2 linked regions of the Gimesia maris genome follow. The protein of the gene in region 1 interacts with the protein of each later gene in a pairwise test. Links are inferred from orthologs where the notes say so. Each region holds a gene or a part of one and is shown on either strand. Other genes may lie near its edges.

Evidence for each region.
Region 2: the proteins of gyrA (region 1) and GmarT_RS00020 interact in binary tests that used the Escherichia coli proteins (3 or more experiments, as listed by UniProt). The link is inferred for Gimesia maris from one-to-one orthologs.

What each region holds. Positions count from the first base shown.
Region 1 is NZ_CP042910.1:3,220,427-3,228,962, reverse strand. The notes cover bases 1,598-4,932. They hold gyrA (DNA gyrase subunit A), read left to right. Parts: upstream 1,598-1,972; coding sequence 1,973-4,732; downstream 4,733-4,932. Other genes in these bases: rfbB (dTDP-glucose 4,6-dehydratase), read left to right, coding at 4,789-4,932. In the rest of the region: GmarT_RS12010 (serine/threonine protein kinase), read right to left, coding at 1-1,479; more of rfbB, read left to right, coding at 4,933-5,811; GmarT_RS11995 (UDP-glucose dehydrogenase family protein), read left to right, coding at 5,898-7,208; GmarT_RS11985 (3-keto-disaccharide hydrolase), read left to right, coding at 8,467-8,536. UniProt on the Escherichia coli protein: A type II topoisomerase that negatively supercoils closed circular double-stranded (ds) DNA in an ATP-dependent manner to maintain chromosomes in an underwound state.
Region 2 is NZ_CP042910.1:958-9,298, reverse strand. Bases 3,398-6,537 are described here. They hold GmarT_RS00020 (DNA gyrase subunit B), read right to left. Parts: upstream 6,146-6,537; coding sequence 3,650-6,145; downstream 3,398-3,649. Other genes in these bases: GmarT_RS00015 (DciA family protein), read right to left, coding at 6,256-6,537; hpt (hypoxanthine phosphoribosyltransferase), read left to right, coding at 3,398-3,594. Outside these bases: GmarT_RS00040 (LutC/YkgG family protein), read left to right, coding at 1-86; GmarT_RS00035 (hypothetical protein), read left to right, coding at 228-1,904; tRNA pseudouridine(13) synthase TruD, read left to right, coding at 1,987-3,057; more of hpt, read left to right, coding at 3,073-3,397; more of GmarT_RS00015, read right to left, coding at 6,538-6,600; dnaN (DNA polymerase III subunit beta), read right to left, coding at 6,604-7,734; GmarT_RS00005 (helix-turn-helix domain-containing protein), read right to left, coding at 8,270-8,341. UniProt on the Escherichia coli protein: DNA gyrase negatively supercoils closed circular double-stranded DNA in an ATP-dependent manner to maintain chromosomes in an underwound state.

The sequences.
Region 1 (8,536 bases):
ACCGTGTCCGTGGAAATAGTCTCGATAGGAAAAGTCCTGCCCGATAGTCGGTCCAGGAGGGTCGCGCCAAATCTGGGTCCCCTTGGTATCAGTAAGAAACCAACTCGTATCCTGCTCACGATCCAGGGCAGCACGTTTCTCATCTACCAGAGTTTTTTCCTGCATCAAATAGTCAAATAGCTCAGGATACCTGTTTATAATTTCTCCATCTTCCTCAACATCTCCCTGCATCAGTGAACGCAGCAGGGTCCGATCCGAGAGTTCAATCAGTTGTACTTTGCGATCCTGCAATTCCCGATCCATGTTTTGTGACAGCAGATTTGCAGAGATGGAATCACCGATCAGTGCGCGCTGCGTTAAGTTTTTCCGAAATTGTAATACCATCTTATTGACCACTGCACTGGCAACGGGAATCAACCCGATCATCAATAACAGAGGACCAATGATCCCCAGCGCAATCAGGGGACGGCGAGCCCGGTGCTGTTCTCTCTCTACCAGACTGGTTAAAACAGCTTGCGCATTGGGAAATCGTTTCTTCGGATCAGTCTCCAGACAACGATCTACAATATCGATGAGCCGTCGATCTATTCCGGAAACTTTTCGGTGTTCTGCCGGCCGTGGTGAATTACGGATCAGTTCCCGGTAAGCCGCTAACTTTTCATCAAGTGTATTCAGACTGCGAATTTTCTGCTCATTTTCTGCAGTACGGTAAGGCGCGCTCCCTGACAACATGTGATACAGCAGCGCCCCCAATGCATATACGTCCCAGCGGGAATCGGGAACGGCTTGCAAATCAGCCTGCTCCGGAGCCATATAATACAAAGTTCCCAGGGAAGGGCTCTGTTCATCTGAGAGTCGTGATTGACCAAAATCACAGAGACGAGGCTCGAAATTCGCATCCAGTAGAATATTGGCCGGTTTCAGATCACAGTGCAGGATACCTCTACCATGAGCGTGCACCAGAGCCAGCAGAACGGTTTTGGCAATTCTGACCGCTTCCGAAACAGGTAAAGGCCCTGCTTCCAGAAAAGAGGAGAGTGACCCATTTTCCAAGTATTCCATCATATAATACGGCGGATCGCTGTTCCAGCCCACACCCTGCAGACTGATAATATGCCGGGATGTGTATAACTCGGCCAGTTTTTCGACTTCGCGGTTCAACAGCGACCAGTCCAGACCTCGACGATACGTGTAGAATTTGATCGCCACATATTTTCCCGTATTCTCTTCCTGAGCCAGCCAGACAGATCCATAGGATCCTTCTCCCAGTGATCTCATCAGGAGATAACCCGGGACTTTTGCCGGCAGCAACTGCTGATCCTTGCTTAAACTGGCTGCACGGGCTCGTTCATCAGGCGACTGAACCAGGGTTTTATCAGTCATTTCTGCTTCTATTCCCTGATTTTCCGGTTTCTGATCCTCTGAATATTGAACGTCGCCAGTACTTTGAGCGTTCTCTTGAGGATCTGACTCATTCATGGGAACAATATCTTTGATAAATAACACGGGTGGAGAAATCACGCACAGAATGGCTCTGGGAACCGTCAACAACTCTGCTTCTATTCTATGCAATTGAGAGTCGGCTCTCAATGACAATTCTCAGAACGTAACTTATTGAAAATCAAGGTTTTTCTCCCTTGGAAGACACCAAAATTCAGGGGCGTTATTAGTTGTGATATCAGGGCCTTCCGGCTACAATTTGACTGTGTCTGACAGACTCGAATTCTGCAGCGTTTCAGGCGGTTTTCAAACCCTGTTTTGACCAAAAAACAACTTGCAATTCAGCGAGTGGAATTGAACGTTACAGCATGGAAAGCAGTATCCTTTCTCAACCAGTTGAAGAGTGTCGGGATGGAGCATCCAGTACCTTCGATTAGCACCTGTCGTTTCTGACCACTCCGGTTAATAAATACGATCAAACCAACCAGATCAGAAATAAATCAGTAGTTCATTTCCTTAAGGAGAACAAGGATTGGCTAGCGACAACGGCGAAGAACCGATTATTGATAAGAATATCAAATACCTGGATATCCAGGATGAAATGCGCGACAGCTACCTCACGTATGCCATGAGTGTAATTATCAGTCGCGCACTTCCGGACGCACGGGATGGGTTAAAACCGTCTCAGCGCCGGATTCTTGTCGCCATGAATGATTTGAACCTGGGAGCAAGTTCATCAAGGGTCAAATGCGCAAAAATCTCGGGTGATACCAGCGGTAACTATCACCCCCACGGGGATGGATCCATTTACCCGACTCTGGTCCGACTGGGCCAGGACTGGGTAATGCGAAATGTCCTCATTGACAAACAGGGCAACTTTGGTTCCCTGGCGGGCCTGCCACCAGCAGCCATGCGATATACCGAAGCCAGACTCTCCTCTGTCGCTGCAGAAATGCTGGACGATATTAATCGTAACACCGTCGACTTCGTCCCGACATACGACCAGAGAAATGATGAACCGGTTGTTCTGCCATCGAAATTCCCCAACCTGCTCGTAAATGGTTCCAGCGGAATTGCCGTTGGTATGGCCACCAGTATCCCTCCTCAGAATCTGGGAGAAGTCTGCGAAGCCATCACATTACTGATCGACAATCCGGATGCCACTATCGATGATATCCTGCAGGTGATGCCCGGTCCGGACTTCCCGACAGGGGGAATCATCTGTGGACGTTATGGCATTCGCAAAGGTTATGCGACAGGGCGATCCACCATTACACTCCGGGCACGGACTCATTTCGAAACGGAAAAACAATCGGATGTAATCGTCGTTACCGAAATTCCTTACATGGAAACACGGGATCGCATTCGCGAGAAACTCGAAACCCTGGTCCGAGATGACCGGGTGAAAGGGATTTCGCGCATCGTTGACTTAACCGACAGAAATGTCCCTCCCTGGAAAGTACACCTGCAGATCATCCTGAAACGGGATGCCGACAAAGAAGTGGTACTGGCGCAACTCTTCAAGTTCTCCCCACTGCAAAATACCTTCAGCATCATACTGTTGGCGTTGGTCGGGAACCGCCCGGAAACCCTTTCTATCAAAGAGCTGATTCAACAGTTTATTCTGCATCGAATTGATGTAATCCGCCGTCGCACTGAATTCCTGCTGGCTGAAGCCCGTAAACGAAAACATACCGTTGAAGGGTTGATGATTGCGCAGATTGATATCGATGAAGTCATCAAAACCATTCGAAACTCCCCCAGCCGGGCAGAGGCCAAAATCAGCCTGCAGGGTTTGCAGGTCGATGGCAAGCTTATCGAACGCGCACTGGGAGAAGATGGTTTCAAAGAATATCAGAATGAGCAGGGGGTTCATGAATATTATTCGCTGTCAGCCAATCAGGCAGAAGCGATTGTCTCGATGCAGCTTGGTTCGCTGGCCAATCTGGAACGCGAGAAGCTGAGTGGCGAGCATCAGGAACTCCTCAAAGCCATCTCCGAATATCTATACCTGTTGTCAGATGAAGATCATATCCGCTCTGTCATTCGTGAAGACATGCTGTTGCTTCAACAGAAATATTCGGACAAACGCCGTACAGATATTTCCGAAGATGAACTGACTGACGTCAATCGAGATGACCTGATTACAGAAGAACCGATGGTAGTGACTCTCTCACAAAGAGGTTATATCAAACGAACTCAACTGAATACTTATCAGGCACAAAATCGAGGTGGGAAAGGAATCAAAGGTGCGAAAACGGATGAGGAAGATCCCATTCAGCATCTGTTTGTTTCCAGTACGCACTCCTATCTGCTGTTCATCACGAATCGAGGGCGCGTGTATTGGCAGAAAGTTTATGACCTGCCACTTCAGGGACGCACAGCCAAGGGACGAGCACTCGTTAACCTGCTTTCACTTCAGGAGGATGAAGCCGTTTCGAATTGTGTGGCTGTCCGGGAATTTGACGAAGAACGCTTTCTCGTCATGGCAACGCGAAATGGAATCATTAAAAAATCCCCGCTCTCTGCTTACTCCCGTCCGCAGAAAGGGGGTATCATCGCGATCAAACTGGATGAAGACGACGAACTGGTGGAAGCCCTGATCGTTTCACCGGGTGAAGATCTGCTGCTGGCAACCTCTGATGGAATGGCCATTCGATTTGCCCAGTCAGATGCCCGTAGCATGGGACGAAATACGCGTGGTGTGAAAGGCATCAAACTTTCCAAGTCAGGGCATGTCATCGGAATGGTTATCGCCGATCCTGAAACCTGTCTGCTGACAGTCTGTGAAAATGGTTACGGTAAACGGACTCCATTTGGATTTATCCCTCCTGCCGAAGAACAGGAAGAAGAAGTTCTCGAAGCTGAAGAAGAAATCACAGCAGAACCGGATTCTGACTCCGAAGAAAATACCGATGAAGAGCAGGAAACCCGCAGTGGAATGCATTATCGACGCCAGAGGCGTGGCGGAAAGGGTATTCGAGACATAAGGACTTCAGCACGCAATGGCAATGCCGTCGATATTATTCCGGTAGCTGAAGATGATGAAGTCCTGATGGTAACAACAAGCGGCAAAATCCAACGGGTCAGAGGCTGCGAGATCAGCCAGGTCGGCCGAAACACCCAGGGAGTCCGGGTCATCACACTTGATACCAATGATAAACTGGTCTCGCTGGCAAGAATCCCGGCGGAAATTGTTGACGAATCTGAGAATGAAGACCCCGTCAATACGCCTGACGAGAATATTCAACCAACGACGGATACTGACAGTTCAACCGATGAGATCAATTAATTTTCACCTGAATTGTGAGTCCTGATTTTTTTTCTTTCAGAAGAATGGATACTCAAATGAAACAGATTTTAGTGACTGGAGGCTGTGGATTTATCGGATCCAATTTCATTCGATACCAACTCTCAGAATACCCGGATATTTCAGTAACCAATCTCGACAAGTTAACCTATGCCGGCAATCTGGAAAACCTGAAAGAATTTGAAAACCATTCAGGATATACCTTTGTTAAAGGTGATATCACAGACGCCGATTTTGTGAACTCTCTCTTGAATTCCACCGATTTCGATGCCGTGATTAATTTCGCTGCCGAGTCGCATGTCGATCGCAGTATTCTTGATTCGGGTCCCTTTATTCATACGAATATTGTGGGGACTCAAATTCTGCTGGATGCAGCCCGCAATAAGAATATCGCTCGATATGTGCAAGTCTCAACGGATGAGGTTTATGGCAGCCTGGGTGCTGAGGGATTATTCACGGAATCAACTCCGATTGCTCCCAACAGCCCGTATTCTGCCTCGAAAGCCTCTGCCGACCTCTTAGTAAGAAGTTACATTAAAACTTTCGACTTCCCCGCCATTATCACCCGCTGTTCCAACAACTATGGTCCCTACCAGTTTCCAGAAAAACTGATCCCGCTATTCATCTCGAATGCTCTGGAAGATAAATCACTGCCTATTTATGGTGAAGGAACAAATGTCAGAGACTGGATTCATGTCATTGACCATTGTCGTGGGATTGATGCCGCTTTGAGAAAAGGGAAAACCGGTCAAATCTACAACTTCGGTGGGAATGCAGAGATGCAGAATATCGAAATCACCAGACTGTTATTGAATATTCTCGATAAGCCAGAGTCTCTGATCAAATATGTCACAGACAGACCAGGACATGACCTACGCTATGCAATTGACTGCAGCAAAGCAGAAGCAGAATTAGGCTGGAAACCTGAAACCAGATTTGATACTGGATTAAAAGATACGGTACAGTGGTATCTGGACAACCCGGAATGGGTCAATCGAATCCGTTCGGGACAATATATGAATTATTATGAGCAGCAGTACGGCAACCGCTTAAATACTTAATTTGTATCATCATTTGACTTCAGGTAAATTGAGCTGAATTTCTAACATTCAGTTCTCGACTCTTCATTCAATCAAAAGAGAATTATATGAAAATTGCAGTAATTGGCACGGGGTACGTAGGACTGGTGACAGGCACTTGTTTTGCCGAAAGCGGAAACCATGTTACCTGCATCGACATTGATGAGCAGAAAGTTCAGAGATTGAACGCTGGTGAGATCCCTATTTTCGAGCCGGGCCTCGAAGAAATGGTGAAACGTAATTCAAAAGCCCGGCGACTACTCTTCACAACCAGTTATGATGAGGCTATTCCAGAGGCCAAGTGTATCTTCATCGCAGTGGGAACCCCTCAGAAAGAAGATGGCTCAGCCAATCTTGATAGTATCTGGAAGGTCGCCGAGTCACTTGCCCCCCTTCTACCAGAGGATTCGATCGTCATCATCAAAAGTACGGTCCCGGTAGGAACGAATCGCAAACTCGCAGAACTGCTTCAGGAACTGACAGGCAGAGTTGTTGATGTCGCTTCGAATCCGGAATTTTTGAAGGAAGGGGCAGCCATAGATGACTTCTCCAAGCCCGACCGTGTTGTCGTGGGAGTTTCTCGACCCGAAATTTCTGACACACTCCACGAACTCTATAAACCATTCCTGCGTACCGAACACCCATTCCTTTCCATGGAACTCGAGAGTGCGGAAATGACAAAATATGTCGCAAACTGCATGCTGGCGACAAAAATCAGTTTCATCAATGAAATGGCAAATCTGTGTGAACGGGTGGGGGCCGATATCAATCAGGTGCGCCGGGGAATCGGCCATGATCAACGGATTGGCTTTTCCTTTCTTTTTCCTGGAGTCGGATATGGGGGTTCCTGTTTTCCCAAAGATGTCTCCGCACTGATTTCCGTAGCCAAAAACCAGCAGATGGAACCATCCATCCTGAACGCTGTCGACCAGGTCAATACGGCTCAGAAAAAAGTGTTATTTGAAAAAGTAAACAAGTACTTCAAAGGCTCACTGCAGGGAAAGACTTTTGCGATCTGGGGACTGGCCTTCAAACCAAAAACAGATGATATCCGTGAAGCACCTGCCCTGGTTTTGATTGACCAACTTCTACAGGCCGGCGCGCAACTGAAGGTTCACGATCCGGTGGCCATGGACAATGTCAAAGATATCTATGGGGATCAGCTTGCTTATTTCGATCATCACTATGATACTCTGCAGGGATCCGACGCCCTCATTATTGTCACTGAATGGAATGAATTTCGGCACGCCGATTTTGATTATATTCTGCATAAGCTGCAGAAACCTGTCATCTTTGACGGACGGAACCTGTATGACCCCGATAAAATGAAACAAAAGGGTTTTGAATACATTGGCATCGGACTCAGTAATGTAAAATAACTGTGGAAAACAATTCACAGACAGTAAAACCGGAATCAGAAATACATACGGTTCTTAGATCTCAGTGATCGAGAACATCAAGAAAGAACGAAAAATGGAACACGAACTCAAAGAGAAATGCACGGGAATCATGGATCGCATCGTCAAGCTACGAGACTCTCTTTGACTACACTGACAAAAAAAAACGCGCTGCTGAAATTAATGAGCTGATGGGAGCTGCCGGCTTCTGGGACAACCAGGAGAAGGCACAGGGTCTCGTCAACGAAATGCAGCAGATTCAACTGGTTGTCAAACCATTAACTCAACTTGTTGAGGGCGCGGAAGATCTTGAAGTCCTGATAGAGTTCATTGAGGAAGAAGGCAGCGAAGACAGTATCCCGGAACTCTCTGCCACCGCCGAGCGACTCGAATCCATTCTGGAGCATCTGGAGCTTCAGGCGATGATGTCCGCTCCGGAAGATGGCTCTGCTGCCTACCTGAGCATTCAGGCGGGAGAAGGAGGCACCGATTCTTCTGACTGGGCAGAAATGTTGCTGCGCATGTATTTGCGCTGGTGTGAACGTAGAGGCTTCAATGTAGAGTTGCTGGATCGTTCCGATGCAGAAGAAGCGGGCATCCGCAGCGCGACCATTCGGATTGAAGGAGATTACGCCTACGGTTATCTCAAAGGAGAAACCGGAAACCACCGTTTAATTCGGATCAGCCCGTTTGACTCTGCAGGACGCCGACATACATCCTTTGCCGCAGTTGATGTTTCGCCGGACATGGGTGAAGTTGCAGAAATTGAAATCAGCTGGGACCAGGATGTACGTGAAGATACCTATCGTGCCAGTGGAGCAGGGGGGCAGCATATTAATAAAACGGATTCTGCCATCCGCCTGACCCATCTTGAATCAAATGTGGTCGTACAATGTCAGAACAACCGCAGTCAGCATAAAAACCGTGCCGAAGCCCGTAAAATGCTGAAATCAAAACTGTTTCAGATTGAGCAGGAAAAACGCGACGCAGAACTGGCTGCAAAACGAGGCGGTAAGTCGAAGATTGGGTTTGGAGGCCAGACAGTGCGAAATTATGTTCTGCACCCCGACCAGTATGTCAAAGATGCTCGTACAGGTTTTAAAGCAGGTAACCCGGGCCCCATTCTGGATGGTGACCTCGACGGATTCCTGGAAGCGTTTTTGCGTTGGGGTATGACAGAAAACTAACAGAAAAAACAGAATAGAGACTGTTATCTCGTCTCATTTGGGGGGAAGAAATCATGTTGCGGAATTCGTTTGCCTGCCTGGTATTCATCACATTTATATTGAGTGCACTGACAGGGTGCCTGA
Region 2 (8,341 bases), 3.2 Mb from region 1 along the record:
AAACGGCTGATATCGAACAGTCCCTCGTGATTGGCGCCCATGGGGCCCGATCCCTAATCGTGTTTCTGGTCGAAGAAGCATTTTGAAATCAGTGATCCGCTGATCAGATTTTATCAGATTTTCTGTAACTTTCCCGGGTTCAAACAGGTACACTAAGCTGTATCCAGATTGTGTACTATCGATCTGCTCCTTTTCTTAGATCTGTTTTTCCATACCGGAGGTTCTCCGTGTCGACTGCAATTGCAAAATCCTTCCTGAAACGACTTACTCTGACTGTCTGTGTTCTCTCGCTCGGTTCGCTGGCTCTGGCTCAAACCAACACCGAGTCGCGTAAGGAGAAAGTGGACTGGAATAAGCCGATTGCCGTGGCGACGATCGCCAGTATTGACCGTGTTCTGGATGACATTGATTACATTTTTGCCACTGTGGACAAACCGGAATATCCCGCAATGATCAAAGGGTTTCTGGCACAGTATCGTAATCTGGAAGGCCTGGATAAAACGAAACCGCTGGGGGCATTTGTCTTTCTGAACGAAGGTATCGCGCCGCAAGCGGTTGTGGTGGGATTTATTCCAGTCAAAAGTCTGGACGAGCTGACGCAGACCCTGGGCGAAGTCGGCTTTCTGTTGAATCCGGTCGACGGGAAAGAAGATCGCTACACGCTGGCATTGCCCACATTCACAGTGCACATCAAGATGGCCCACGGCTACGCATTTCTGCACATTAAAAGTGAAGCGCTGGACAGAGAATTTTACAACCCCGATGAGTTCACCAGCGCGCTGGCCAAAGAGTATGACATTGCCGGGTCGCTGTTTCTGAGTAATGTCCCCCAGCCGATGCGGATGATGGCCGTTGATCTGACCAGAGCCCGTGTGGATGAACAACTGCCACAAAAGCCGGGTGAAGATGATTTAAAATACAAAGGTCGCAAAGAAACCACCCTGCTCATACTGAAGCAGTTTGAACAGGTCGCCGAAGATGGGAATCAGCTGACGATCGGTTATAACCTGTCGAAAGAGAAAAAGAACATTCAGCTGCATCTGGGTGTCAAAGCACAACCAGGTACACCACTGAGTAAAGAATTTGAGCAGTTGTCGAAAACTTCCAGCCAGTATTCTTATCTTCAGGCTGATTCTGCAGAAATGCTGGGATATACCATTCTTCCGCTCCGGAAAGAGGTGGAGCAGAAAATGATTCTGGATCTGATCGAAAAATCTACCAGAAATATTCCACCGATACTGCTGGGCGATGATGCGAATCCTGGTCCCGTCGCTAAGATTCTGGATTCTCTCAAGGCAACTGTTGGCTCTGGTAAACTCGATGGACACATTCAGATGCAACAGGTGGGTGAAAAGAAAGTGGCATTACTGGGCGCAGTGAAACTTTCGAACGGATCTCAATTTCAACAGGGTCTGCAGGAGTTCTTCGATTTAACTAAACAGGCCGATGATACAAAAGGCGTTGAAGGAAATGTCGCGGAAGTGGAAGGCATTGCCATTCATAAAATTACCCCCGACAACCTGAAAGAAGATACAAAAAAACTCTTTGGTCAAAACCCGGTCATTTATATCGGCTGCAGTCAGGACGAATGCTGGGTGGCCATGGGGGAAACGGAGAGCCTGGAACTGTTGAAAAAGTCGATTTCAACAGGCAAAAGTCATGCACAGGACCGCAAACAGGGTACCGCTTTTCTACTGTCTTTTAAACTGGCATCGATGATTCCCCTGGCAGAGGAGAATGCAAAAAATCCCGATTTCATTGAATCTGCGAAAGTGGCCTTCGCTTCCGGTGGCGATCTGATGACCATTTATCCTAAAATCACAGCCGATCAAGCCAGCCTGAATCTGGAATTCGGTGAAGGATTCATCAGGCTGATTTCCTTATCCATTGCCAATCGCAAGTAGCCTGATTTCCGTTTGACTGTCGCGTCTTCCGATCAAAGACGCGCCATGATCCTGGAACAGGCACTAGAACTTTATTCCCGCTATGCCTGAACCAGAAACTGAAGTGCTGCCTTATCTGACGGAAGGCTTACCGGGAACCGGCGGTGAATTAAAACAGACCCCCGAAGACTTTATCGTGGAGGAGATCCCGGTCTACGCCCCTTCGGGTGAAGGAGATCATCTGTTTCTGTGGGTGGAAAAACGGGATGTCTCGGCGCAGTTTCTGGTAAAGATTCTGTCAGAAAAGTTGAGAGTCGATTCACGGGAAATTGGTGTGGCCGGCCTGAAAGACCGCTGTGCCATCACGCGGCAAATGGTCTCCGTTCCTGTAGAATGTGAGCCTTTGCTGGAAGGGTTTGCCTTCGATGGCATTCGCATTCTGCAGGCAACCCGGCATGAACGGAAACTGAAAACCGGGCATCTCAAAGGGAACCGCTTCACACTGTTACTGAAAGAAACTTCTGAGAATGCGTTTGCTAATGCGAAGGCCATTCAGGAGAAAATTACAGAGTTCGGCTTTCCCAACTTTTATGGTGCGCAGCGAATGGGCCGCGATAATGAAACGTTGCGAATGGGAATGAAGCTGTTAAAAAATGAAAAGGTCTCCGCCAAATACTTTCGGAACAAATCACTGAAACGGCTGGCTCTGTCGGCGGCGCAGTCCTGTCTGTTTAATCGGGCACTCTCTCAAAGGGTCTCTGCAAAAAACCTGCATACGGTTCAGCAGGGCGATATCATGCAGGTTTGTGAATCGGGGGGTCTGTTTGTTGTTGAAGATGTCGCTGCGGAGCAACAGCGGTTTGATCAGCGGGAAACCGTCATTACCGGTCCTATTTTCGGGCCTAAAATGAAACAGCCTGCCGATCAGGTTCTGGAAGCGGAGACTGCGATTCTGCAGGAGTTCTCCCTGGAACCGGCATACTTTTCACGTTTCAAAAAACTGACTCCCGGTGCCCGCCGACCATTCCTGATCTGGCCGAAAGATCTTAAAATCAGTCAGACGGCGGACGGCATCCAGTTTGATTTTACGCTGCCTTCCGGCGTGTATGCGACCATGTTGCTCAGGGAATTTATGAAAAACGAGACGGCTGCCATGACGCCAGGCGACTCGTGATGAAAGGAAGATATTGTGAAAGTTCTGATTGATGAGGAACAGATTAACTCGCGTGTGATTGAACTGGGACGGGAACTAGCCCAGGAATATCAGAATCGGCCCTTGACCATCATCGGGATACTGGCCGGCAGCCTGGTGTTACTGGCAGATCTGATCCGGGCGATTGATGTGCCCCACCAGGTCGGTGTGTTACAGGCTTCCAGTTATCGCGGTAAATCAACCACGCCGGGAGAATTACAGGTCAATCTGGATTACCTGCCCGATTTAACAGACCGTGATGTTCTGCTGGTGGATGATATTTTTGATACGGGTAAAACCATGCAGACCGTGCTGGCTCAAATTCAGAATCAGAATCCCCGATCTCTGAAATCAGCCGTCCTGCTCTGGAAAGAAGAAGCGTCAACAGTCGAACTGAAACCCGACTATCACTGCTTTAAAATTCCCGAGCATTTTGTTGTCGGCTATGGACTGGACTTCAACAACGAATACCGCCATCTGCCTTTCATCGCATCCCTGGAAGGCTCGGATCTTGCGTAAAACGAATCTGTAGAACGCACTCGAATCATGTGCGTTCTACAGAATTCATAATTGATTACACATCCAGATTCTTCACATCGAGTGCATGTTTCTCGATGAATTCGCGGCGGGGTTCCACAACATCTCCCATCAGCACGCGGAAGATTTCATCAGCGGCGGCGGCATCCTGCATGCCCACCTGCAGAAGCACCCGTTTTTCCGGATCCATACTGGTATCCCAGAGTTCTTCTGAGTTCATTTCGCCCAATCCTTTGAAGCGGGTCAGCTTGAGTCCTTTTTCGCCGATGTCTCGTAGCGAAGGCAGGAGCTGGCGGAGATTGCTCAGTTTAACTGCATTGCTGCCACTGTTAATGCAAAACGGATAGATGGGTTCACCGTTGCGGTTTCCAGGTGAGTAGAAATCTTTCAGGTGAATCCCGTAACCTTTCAGCTTCTGCAACAGATCGTTAATCGTGCGAATTTCGTGCAGATCGGTCACCTGCAGGGCTCCTGCTTTTGCGAACTCATCCTCGTCTTCTTCGCTGTCTTCAGAAGTTTCTGCTGCTCCGTTGTCATCGGCGATCTGCAGTTCATCGCCGCGTTTGGCTTCTTCTTCTTTCAGGAAACTTGCCATTTCCTCCTGAGACGTAAACCAGAACTGCTGTTTGCCGAGGAAGATGCGATATTGGGGCAGTAAACCGTCTTCGGTCGCAAAATTCAAAGCAATGAATTTCAAATCGATGCCGCGACGATCGAGTGTTCCCAGTGGCTCTTCCAGATCAGAAACCAGATCCACCAGTTTTTCCAGCATCTCTCCCTCAAAGATGGTTCCGTCTTCATGCTGCAGATTCGAATCTGAGAGAGCCAGTTCGACCAGCTCGTTCATCATTTCATCCTGCGTCTGCACATAGCGGATTTTCTTACCCTGGGTAACGCGATACAAAGGTGGCTGTGCGACATACACACAACCATTGTTGACCAGTTCCCGCATGTGACGGAAGAAGAAGGTCAGCAGCAGCGTGCGAATGTGGCTGCCGTCAACGTCGGCATCGGTCATCAGGATGATCTTGCCATAACGTCGTTTGGTAACGTCATCAAAGGCAGCTCCCGGTGGAACACCGACCGCTTTGAAGATGTTGGCGATTTCCGCGTTATCCAGAACCTTGACCAGCTGTGCTTTTTCCACATTCAGGATTTTACCACGCAATGGCAGAATCGCCTGGATGTTAGAATCGCGTCCGGTGTCTGCCGAACCGCCGGCAGAATCCCCTTCGACGAGGTAGAGTTCGGTGATGTCGAGTTCTCGGCTACGGCAGTCACGCAGTTTTTCAGGCAGACCGCCTGTGGTGAGTGCCCCTTTGCGACGAACCATTTCACGGGCTTTTTTAGCTGCTTCACGGGCTTCTGCCGCCAGCAGACCTTTGAGCGAGATCTTTTTCGCGACGCCTGGGTTCTCTTCGAAAAACTTGGTCAGCTTTTCATTCACGACGGTCTGAACAATGCCTTCGACTTCGCTGTTCCCCAGTTTGGTCTTGGTCTGACCTTCAAACTGCGGATCGGGAACGCGGACGGTAATCACCGCTGTCAGGCCTTCACGGAAATCGTCGCCGCTGGGTGTGAAGTCTTTGAAGAGGTTGGCTTTTTTACCGTAGGCATTGATCGAGCGGGTTAACGCCCCCCGGAAGCCGGAGAAATGGGTTCCCCCTTCAATGTTGAAAATGTTGTTGGCGAAGCAGCGTACATTTTCGGTAGAACCATCGTTGTGCTGTACCGAAATATCGACCTGCACGCCTTCGAGTTCTCCCTGGATATGAATGATTTCTTCGTAGAGGACAGTCTCAGTACGGTTCAGATGGCGTACGAATTCGACCAGTCCTTCTTCATAGTGAAATTCATCTGACTGGCCGGTACGCTCATCATTGATGCGAATCCGCACGCCGGCGTTCAGAAAAGCGAGTTCCTGGAGTCGCTTGGTCAATGTGTCATAGACAAATTTAGTATCCGGGAAGATGGTGCCATCCGGCTTGAAGGTGATTTTGGTTCCGCTCTTGTCGGTCTTCCCGAGTTTTTTGAGCGGAGTCTTCAAAAGCCCCTGGTGGAAATCCATGGTCCAGACATGCCCTTCACGTCGGACTTCGGCTTCCAGCCATTCGCTCAAGGCGTTGACTGCGGTAATCCCGACGCCGTGCAAACCACCGGTTCCGGTTTTGTAGCCCCCTTCCCGGTCAAACTTTCCGCCGGCATGGATTTCCGTCAAAACCACTTCCAGAGCCGGACGGTTATTCATGTCCGGCATGATACCTATGGGAATCCCGCGACCATCATCGCTACAGGTCACGCTGCCATCCGCATTGATTTTAACGTTGATGATTGAAGCATAATTATTCACACATTCATCGATCGAGTTATCGACGACTTCATAGACCAGATGGTGCAGACCCCGGAGCGTGGTATCCCCGATATACATGGCAGGTCGAGTACGAATCCCTTCGACGCCTTCCAGGGCACGAATATTGGATTCATCGTATCCCGTTTTTTTCAACTCTGTCTGACTCTCTTCTTGATCACTCACGCTTTATCACTCCCGTGAATTGTTTTTCTGTTTCGCTGCTGCGAAACGTTGTCTGATCTTAGACCAGTCTCAAACAGTAATTTCACATTCCATTTTTTAATCTGTTTGAGCTACTTATTTGCCTTGGATTTCAAGCGAAATTTTATCTCGCGGACATCCTGTTTTCCGTACTCCTGCTGTAATTTCGTCAGCAATGATTTCTTATGAAATGAATTCAGCTCATTCAGCAGAGCTGAGTTCTCGACTCCGACCTGCACCACCCTGTTTTTGATGCCCATTACCGTTGTCTGACCTGAGATTTTTTCACCCGCCGCCTGTTTCCAGGCATTGGTCAGTCGTTGATCTCCCTGCACGCGGGAGAGCCCTTTCAAAGCAATCAGCTCAGAAAGTACCTGTGAGACAGGCACCGGTGCGGGCACGGCACGACTCTGTTTGAATTCGTACTTTTGAGACATGTATTACCGTGCTTGCGAGAGAGGCATGATGACGTAGGTGTAACCATCGTCTGTTTTCAGAACCGCGGCACTGTCTGAATCGATCAGCTGCAGTCTGATATGGGCGGCTGAGTCGAGCGTTTTCAGAAAGTCGGCCAGGTAACGAACGTCAAATGTGATCACGATGTCTTCCCCTTCGAAGGGGATCGGGATTTCCACTTTTGATTCCCCGACGGATGCCGCCACACTTTTCAAAGTCAACAGACCGCTGGAGAAGACAAAATCGACTCCCCGTGTTTCCACGTCGGTCACAATCTGCGCCTGGCGGACTGCCCCGAAGAACGTGCCCACTTCCAGATCGATACTATGAGTCGGCTCGGGAGGAATGACATCACGGTATTTCGGGAAGCGGCCTTCGACGAGTCTGCCGAAAATTGTGGAACGGCCACTTTTCACAATCACATCATTGGCTCGAATCGCGATCTGGATGTTTCCTTCATCGCCTGTCAGACTCTTTTCGATCAGTGACATTGCTTTGGCGGGAATCACGGGGCGATTGTTTTCATACGCTTCGGAACCCTGGTAACTGCATGCTGATTCGACCATCGCCAGTCTGCGTCCATCGGTGGCGGCCAGGGTTAATTTATCACCTTCGACATCAAACAAAACGCCGCCGAGTGCATAACGCGTGCTTTCCGGATCGGTGGCAAACACGGTGCGGCGAATCATTTCACGAAATGACTGCATCGGAATTTCGAAGAAGTTGGATTCGTTGAAGGTTTCCACGGCAGGAAATTCGGAAGGATCATGAACTGACAGACGGAATTCACTTTTGCCGGCCTGAATCAGGATGAAGTCCTGGTCTGCCTCTTCGTCTTTCTTGAGTTCGATTTCCACGGAATCGGTATGGGCTTCCCGCAGGATGGAAACCAGCTCATGAACGGAGAGCAGAATCTGCCCGGGCACCATGACTTCGACTTCTTCGAAATCAAAGCGAATACTGACTTCCAGATCAGTCCCGCTCAGCGTTGCTTTTCCGTCTGCTGCTTCCAGTTTGGCGCACTTCAGAACTTCTTTCGGTGTGCGGGAACTGATGACGCTTCCAATGATCTGAAAGCCGGATAACAGGGTAGATCGAGAACAACTGAGCTTCATGTTTGAATCAACTTTTGTAAAAATGCGTGGAATTTGACGGCAACCGCGGACATCGATGGAAACACTTTCTGGCTGCCTGTAATTTGATCTTTAATGCTGATGATATTTTATGTGATTTCGATGACTTTCACAATCAATCTGAGGTCCCGAATCTACACAACAACCTTGTTTTTCAAGGGAGTTTTAATCTAAAAGATTTTTATTTAGCAGTAGTAGTATCAGAGGGAGAAGAAAATTGTGGATTATCGCAGAGAATTAAACGTAAATACCGATTTAGTATGACTTTAAATCAATGGTATTAGCGATATTTTCTGTCGAAAACCTGTTGGTGGGATCTTGGTAGGAAGCAGATAGACTGATCACAAAGAAGAGGACTTTGAAAAGTCACGATCAGCGCTGTTCAGAAACGAAAAACCAGTCGACTTCTGGCAACAGACTTTGAACAGGTTGTCGACAAAACAGAGCATCAGAAACTGTGAAAGGGGGCCTGGAAAAAGTTTCCTGATCCGGTTTCTCTGGTTGAATTTCCTGTCCGCTATAAAGGGTATACCCCAAGTTGTTGCTTGATGCGAGAAATCTGCTGACGTAATCCGGGTGATTTTTCGAG